One region of the Lactobacillus sp. M0390 genome, then DNA from elsewhere that is predicted to be linked to it. Evidence: predicted binding sites of a transcription regulator. Region 1 holds the regulator's gene; the other holds the start of a gene.

What was found. The regulator HrcA, encoded in region 1, represses chaperone genes, less so after heat shock. The targets are predictions, from matches to a motif close to TTAGCACTCNNNNNNNNNGAGTGCTAA.
Region 2: the regulator HrcA is predicted to act here: its motif matches at 1,850-1,876, upstream of H3R25_RS00680 (ATP-dependent Clp protease ATP-binding subunit).

Annotation. Positions count from the first base shown of each region.
Region 1 covers NZ_JACFPH010000001.1:643,391-647,589, forward strand. Annotated here, with positions in the region: gene dnaK (molecular chaperone DnaK) at 1-503, opposite strand, end outside; gene grpE (nucleotide exchange factor GrpE) at 522-1,103, opposite strand; gene hrcA (heat-inducible transcriptional repressor HrcA) at 1,116-2,165, opposite strand; gene ribF (riboflavin biosynthesis protein RibF) at 2,302-3,234, opposite strand; gene truB (tRNA pseudouridine(55) synthase TruB) at 3,255-4,148, opposite strand; gene H3R25_RS03105 (ribosome-binding factor A) at 4,192-4,199, opposite strand, start outside.
Region 2 covers NZ_JACFPH010000001.1:143,616-147,814, forward strand. Annotated here, with positions in the region: gene H3R25_RS00680 (ATP-dependent Clp protease ATP-binding subunit) at 1-1,810, opposite strand, end outside; gene H3R25_RS00685 (hypothetical protein) at 1,990-2,172, shown strand; gene H3R25_RS00690 (phosphocarrier protein HPr) at 2,285-2,551, shown strand; gene ptsP (phosphoenolpyruvate--protein phosphotransferase) at 2,551-4,199, shown strand, end outside.

The sequences.
Region 1 (4,199 bases):
TATACTAAAACTTTTTCATCTTCTGCATCTTTATCAAGCCCATAAGCAAGTGAAGAAGCAGTAGGTTCATTGATGATTCTCTTAACATCTAAACCAGCAATCTTACCAGCATCCTTAGTTGCTTGACGTTGTGCATCATTGAAGTATGCAGGAACTGTAATAACAGCTTCAGTAACCTTTTCACCTAAGTAGTCTTCAGAAAACTTCTTAATGTATTGCAAAATCATTGCTGAAATTTCTTGAGGAGTATAAGCTTTATCACCAATTTTAACTTTGTAGTCAGCTTCGCCCATGTGACGCTTGATTGATGAAATTGTGTTTGGGTTGGTGATTGCTTGTCTCTTAGCAACTTCACCAACTTGAATTTCACCATCTTTAAAAGCAACAACAGATGGAGTAGTACGATTACCTTCTGGGTTAGTAATAATCTTAGGTTCTTTTCCTTCAAGAACTGCAACTGCTGAGTTAGTAGTTCCCAAGTCAATACCGATAACTTTTGACATTAATAATCATCCTTTCAATTATTGAGCAACAACAACCATTGCTGGTCTTAATGTGCGATCTTTATATAAATATCCCTTTTGTAGAACCTGAACAACGTGATCTTTTTGATCATCAGATTCAGCTGCAACAGTCTGAACTGCTTGATGTAAGTTCGGATCAAACTGTGCTTTTTCAGCATCAATCTCGCTAATTCCATGATCCTTCATGGCTTTAACAAGCGCATCCAAAGTCATTTGAACACCCTTTTTAAGTTGACGCGAAGCCTCATCATCTACCTTAGTTTCCAATGCTCTTTCTAAATTATCCATCGCTGGTAAAATATCTTTAGCTAAGGATTGTGACTCATACTTAATCAATTGAGCACGTTCATTGTTGTAGCGATTTTGCATATTCTGCATTTCCGCTTGACTACGAAGGTACTTGTCTTCTAGTTCTTTTTGTTCTTCTTTTATTTTTGCTAATTCTGTTTCAAGCTTTTTTGAAGTCTCAGGTTTCTTACTTTTATCTGTAGTATTAGCCTTTGTATCAGACTTTTTTTCTTCAGCTTTAGTTTGATCTTTGTTTAGATCTTTTTCACTAGCATATTTTTCTTTACTCACGGCTAACCTCCTTTATTTGAATCTACCATAATACTCAAGTAGTTTCTTAGCAAGTTCATTTCTAAAATATTCCAAAAGACCAATTACTTGCGAATATGGCATATTGTTAGGACCAAGTAAAGCAATTACGCCTTTACCATGTGAACCAACACTATATTCCGCAGTGAGCAGACTATAGTCCTTAAGTAAATCACTTGGCAAATCTGAACCCAAACTAACACGAATTGGATACTTACCACTGTCTGAGTTCATACATTGATCAACCATATCCGAAATCAAATCATTGTGATCAATTAACTCATAAACGGAGCGTAAACTTGAAACATCATCCAAAGAAGTATTATTAAGTAAATTAATCTGACCATCAACATACATTTGCTCACTTGTAGCGTCTTTAATGACGTCTTCAACCAACTCAAGTAAATCACTTGCATGAGAATCAGCAAGTTTCTTACCCAAAGTTCGATTAAGCAAAGATGATGTAACTTCATTTAGCGTTTTGCCAATTAACTCATCGTTAATCATTCGGACTGCTTTTTCAATTTCATCACCACTGATGTTACGTGGCAAGTTATAAACTTGATTGTGAACATCACCATCACTAGTAACTAAAATTGCCATCACTTGTCTATTAACTAAGGAGACAATTCTAAAACCAGTTATTGTAATATCATTGTTTTCTGGCCCTTCTGCAAAGGCTGTGTAATTAGTCAAATCAGATAAAATCTTTGCTGCTTCTTGAACAATTTCATTAACCTGATGAAAAGGTTGATCAAGTTGACTAACAATTCTCTTGTAAACAGAGGATGGTATCTTAAGTGGCTCAAGCAAGTTGTCTAAATAGTACCGATAACCGTTCATTGACGGAATTCGTCCACTTGAAAGATGTGTTTTCTCAAGAAGACCTTTATCTTCAAGTGCAGCCATTTCATTTCGAATTGTCGCACTTGAGACTTTCATCGGTAACTGATTCATCACTGTTTTTGAGCCAACAGGATCATGCGTCTGAGTAAAATCATTAATAATTGTTTTTAAAATTAATTCTTGACGTTCGGTCAACATAAATATCGCCCTCACTTTTAGCACTCATACTTTTTTGGTGCTAACAATTATTATGATACTAGCTTTTAGCAGAATGTCAAGTTGAGTGCTAATTTTTTCGCAATTAATTTTAACTTGAATTACTGTTTAACTAAAATTAACTTTGCTGAGCAAAATAAGCCTTAATTTCGTTCTCGTCTGCTTCCATTTGTTTTTTCAAATCATCCAAATTGGCAAATTTTATCTCACCACGTGTATACTTGTACCATTTAATAGTCATTTTTTTGCCATAGGCCTCTTCATCAAAGCCAAATAAATTTGATTCAATTAAAACTTTTTTTCCATCGCCGATAGTTACATTGTATCCAACACTAGTCATTGAATCATACCAATGCCCATCAATCTTCGTTTTTGTGGCATAAACACCAATTTTTGGAATAACCTTATTATCTTGCCAAACCAAATTAGCAGTTGGAAAACCGAGCTTATGCCCGTTGCGCAAACCATGACCAATTTTTCCAGACATCATATATGGAAAGCCAAGAAGTTCATTAGCTAGTTCCATGTCACCATTAACAATGGCTTTTTTTATTTCAGTAGAACCAATTTTTTGTCCACCATATGACTGCTGTGGCACATTGACGATATCGAATCTGCCTTTAGCAAACTTAGGGAAATTTTCCATATTTGCTACGTCTTTTGGACCATACGTATAATCAAATCCAGCTACGACTGTATCTGTTTCAAGTTTTACAATAATTTCATCAATAAATTGTTGAGCACTTAACTTACAAAAAGCATCACTAAAGTGCATTACCAAAAGATAATCGACATTCAATTTTTCCATTTTGTATGCTTTTTCGTCTAAGCTATCGATATAGCTAACATCTGCTCCTTGATAAACTGACTTGGGATGACGGTCAAATGTCATCACTGCAAGAGGAAGCTTTTTCTCAGTTGCTTTTTCTCTAGCAGTTCTAATTAAATGTTGATGACCACGATGTACACCATCAAAAAAGCCCAAAGCAAGCACAATCTTAGTAGGGAAAATATTCTCCTTAATTGGATAAGTTAAATGGATAATTTGCACAATAAAGCCTTCATTTCATCTTACTGGTTTTGTAATAGCATTAAAAACGGATGATACATGTGGTCATCCTTTTCGTATATTGCTTTAATGCTACTATTGTACCTTAACGCAACTTTTTTTGCATTCGTTTTCAAAACTATTGCATTACCATTTTTCACCTTAAGCCATTGCTGATCATTCAAGTTGATACTTTCATAATCCTTGAAAAAGGCATCAATTGGTTGAATAAAATCGGCAATCTTTTCTGGTGCATTAATTACTTCATCCAATTTAACTGCTTGGCTCAAATCAAAACCTGAGCTAGCAGTTCTTCTCAATGATTCCATAACTGCAGGAACATTCAATTCAGTTTTAAGATCGTTGACCAAAGATCTCACGTAAGTGCCCTTACTACATTCAATCTGAAAATCAAAAGTTTCTTCACCTTTTCCCTTATCAAAGGTTGGATCATTTTTAATATCATATTGATAAACTTGTACCTGCCGCTTTGGCCGCTCTACTTCAATACCAGCACGAGCGTATTCATATAAATGCTTCCCATTAACGCGGACAGCAGAATAAATTGGCGGAACCTGTTCAATTTCTCCCACAAAACTTTGCATTGCTTGTTGGATGGTTTCCTTTGAAATTGGAGCTGTGATCCTTTCACTTTCCAAAACTGTCCCACTCACATCATAACTATCAGTTGCATAACCAATAATTCCTGTGCCCTCATACTTTTTATTCTGTGTGTGCATTAATTCAATCAGCTTAGTAGCTTGACCAATTGCAATTGGCAATACACCGGTCACATCTGGATCTAGAGTGCCAGCATGACCAATTTTTCTGATATGTAATGCTTTTCGCAAATGATAGACAACATCAGCACTTGTCATGCCTTTATCTTTATCAATTACTAAAATTCCGTTTATCATATTTTCCTATTCCATAAAAAAAGCGCTCGCAAGCGCTTCTTAATTAATTAT
Region 2 (4,199 bases), 500 kb from region 1:
CATCTGGCTCATCACTAGCGTTTTCAGCTGTAAAGCCCACGCTAGTTTCCTTAATACCTTGACCCGCGTTAGATGTCATAATAATGATTGTGTCTTTGAACGAAACAGTACGACCTTGAGAATCAGTTAAGCGACCGTCATCTAGAATTTGTAAGAACAAGTTCATTACAGAAGGATCAGCTTTTTCAATTTCATCTAACAAGATTAGACTGTATGGATTACGACGAACCTGTTCAGTTAATTGACCTGCTTCTTCATAGCCAACGTAGCCAGGTGCAGAACCAATTAGTTTAGAAACTGAATAGGATTCCATATATTCTGACATATCAAAACGAATCATGGCATCTTCTGAACCAAACATTTGCTTGGCTAATTGTTTAGCAAGCTCAGTCTTACCAACACCAGTTGGACCAACAAAGAGGAAGGAGCCAATTGGTCGTCCGGATTCGTTGAAACCAATCCGGTTACGACGAATAGCACGTGCTACCTTGTCGACAGCTTTATCCTGACCAATTACATGTTCTTTTAAGTTAGAAGCCAAGTTTTGCAGTTGATTTTCTTCTTGTTTTTGTAAGTCACCAACTGGGATACCAGTTTTTTCTTCAACAATCTTATTCATAATCTTGCTGGTAATAACTGGTGATTTATCAGGATCAACCTTTTGGTCTTTTACTTTATTATATTTTTCAATTTGATCACGATAGTAAGCGGCTTTCTCGTAGTCTTCATTTTGCAATGATTCCTGCTTTAATTTTTCAGCTGCTGCAATTCTTTCCTGCAATTTTTCTTTGTCAACGTAAGGGATGGTTAAGTTCATTCTTGAACCAGCTTCATCGAGCAAGTCAATGGCCTTATCAGGTAAGAAACGATCTTGAATATAGCGCTCAGATAATTCAGCTGCAGATTTGATTGCATCATCAGTGTAGTGAACGTGATGATAGTCTTCGTAACGCTTCTGAATACCTTTTAGAATTTGAATAGTTTCTGCAACTGATGGTTCTTTAACATCAACTGGTTGGAAACGACGTGACAAAGCAGAATCTTTTTCAATTTCGCGATATTCGTTCAAGGTAGTTGCACCGACTAGTTGCAAGTCACCACGGGCAAGGGCAGGCTTAATGATGTTACCAGCATCCATGCCGCCTTCAGCATTTCCGGCGCCAACTATTTCATGAATTTCATCAATAAACAAGATGATGTCGTCATGATCTTGCAGTTCCTTGATCAATTGTTGCATCCGTTGCTCAAATTGACCACGAATTCCAGTTCCTTGAACAAGAGAAACAACATTTAATGAAATAATTCGTTTATCTTGTAATTTTGCAGGTACTGAACCATCAACTATTTGTTGTGCTAATCCTTCGACAACCGCAGTCTTACCAACTCCGGCTTCACCAATTAAGACAGGATTGTTTTTTGTTCTTCTATTTAAAATTTCGATGACACGCGCAATCTCTTTATCACGACCAATAACAGGATCGATTTTGCCTTTTTTAGCAAGAGCAGTTAAATCTGTACCGTATTGATCAAGTAGTGAACGGCCTCCACCACCATTATTAGGATTACCATTGTTCATTCCAGGGTTTCCTGGGTTATTAGGGTTGCCGTTCATTGCATTTTCATTATTAAAATTAAAGAGATCGTTAAAGTCGCCAAAGAAACCGTTGTTGTCGTTACTCATGTTAATATTTCCTTGTTGTTTAAGTTCTTGATAACATTGTCCACATAAATTGATTTCGCGGCTTTCTCCATTTACCTTTGCAAAAAGATGAATAGAGGCAGGTCGTTTTTGACAGTTTTGACAGAGCATTACATTACCGCCTTTCTTTTCAATGACTAAATTATATAATTAGCACTCTCAATAATCAAGTGCTAAAACTCGGAATAATATATATTATTATCTATTGAATCCAAATATGCTAAAATAATCACTTGTAAAAGCAAAAATGCTTAATTTTTAGTGTATGTTTTAGAAAAACGGTGGTATATTTGGATTATCAAAAAATTTTAGAGCAGTTAGCAAGTGGTGAATTAGATCATTATGAAGTTGAACCTAAAGATGCATTTGCGTTTCAGGCTGCTTTGAGATCTTTTGGCAAAAGACAGAACATAACTGGTAAAGCCCTACGTGGTGGAAAAATAGTTTACAAGCAATCAACGACGGAACTTTGATGATGTAAACTGTTACATTTATGTTGTCTAATTCACAAAAAAATGATAGTCTAAGTAAGCGAATAGGTAGTTACTACCGGTTTGATTTTTCAATTCAAAGGAGATATTTATAATGGAAAAACGCGATTTTCATGTTATTGCAGAAACAGGTATTCATGCTCGTCCAGCAACTTTGTTAGTACAAGCTGCTTCAAAGTTTGGTTCAGACATCAACTTGGAATACAATGGCAAATCAGTTAACTTGAAGTCAATCATGGGTGTTATGTCACTCGGTGTTGGTAAGAATGCTGACGTTACAATTAGTGCTGATGGTGATGATGAAAAAGATGCAATCAACGCTATTTCAGAAACAATGAAAAAAGAAGGATTAGCTGAATAATGACCAAGACATTAAAAGGAATTGCTGCTAGTGATGGTATTGCTGTAGCACCAGCCTATCTCTTGGTCGAACCAGATCTTTCTTTCACGAAGACAACTGTTTCAGATGTTGACAGTGAATTAACTCGTTACCATGAAGCTATTTCAGTATCAACTGAAGAAGTTGAAAAAATTCGTGATAGTGCCAAAAAGAGTTTAGGTGAAGAAGAAGCTCAAGTTTTTGAAGCTCACTTGATGATTTTGAATGACCCTGAATTTACAGGTGCAATTGAAAATGAAATCAAAGAGCAAAAAATTAACAGTGAAGCTGCACTTGATGAAACCGCTCAAAAGTTCATTACAATTTTTGAAGGCATGACAGATAACGAATATATGCAACAACGTGCTGCTGATGTTCGCGATGTTTCAAAACGAATCATGGCTCACTTATTAGGTAAGGAATTACCTAATCCAGCTTCAATTGATCATGAAGTTGTTGTTGTTGCTCATGACCTTACTCCAAGTGACACTGCTCAATTAAACAAGAAATTTGTTAAGGGCTTTGTTACTGATATCGGTGGTCGTACTGCTCACTCAGCAATCATGGCTCGTTCACTTGAATTGCCTGCTGTTGTTGGTACAGATTCAATTACTAAAGACGTTGAAAACGGTCAAACATTAGTTGTTGACGGTTTGAACGGTGATGCAGTAATTGAGCCAACTGATGAACAAGTTGCTGATTACAAAGTTAAGAGTGAAGCATTCCTAAAGCAAAAGGCTGAATGGAAGAAACTCAAGAACGAACCTTCTGTAACTGCTGATGGTAAACAATTCATTATTGCAGCTAACATTGGTACACCAAATGATATGGAAGGCGTTAATGAGAACGGCGCTGAAGCTATTGGTTTGTATCGAACTGAATTCTTGTACATGGATTCCAAGGATTTCCCAAGTGAAGAAGACCAATTCGAAGCTTATAAAGAAGTTATCGAAGGAATGAATGGCAAGCAAGTTGTCATTAGAACAATGGATATCGGTGGTGACAAGCACTTAGACTACTGGGATCTTCCAGAAGAGATGAACCCATTCTTAGGTGTTCGTGCTATCAGATTGTCATTGCAAAATGAAGAAATCTTCCGTACACAATTACGTGCGCTTTTACGTGCATCAGCATTCGGTAAATTGGGCATCATGTTCCCAATGATCGGTACTTTGGGTGAATTGCGTAAGGCTAAGGCAATTTTGGCTGAAGAAAAAGATAAGTTAGTTAAAAGCGGTGTTAAGGTTGGCGAAGACTTACAAGTTGGAATGATGATTGAAGTTCCTGCTGCTGCAGTTATTGCTGACCAATTCGCTAAAGAAGTTGACTTCTTCTCAATCGGTACCAATGACTTAATCCAATACACAATGGCAGCTGACCGTGGTAATGATAATGTTTCATATCTATACCAACCAGCTAGCCCTTCAGTATTGCGTTTGATCAAGCACACAATTGATGCTGCTCATGAAAATGGCATTTGGTGTGGTATGTGTGGTGAAGCCGCTGGCGACAGCACCATGTTTCCAATTTTGCTTTCAATGGGTCTTGATGAATACTCAATGAGCGCAACTTCAATTTTAAGAATTAGAAGCTTAATGAAGAAGTTAAACACAGAAGATATTAAGGAGTT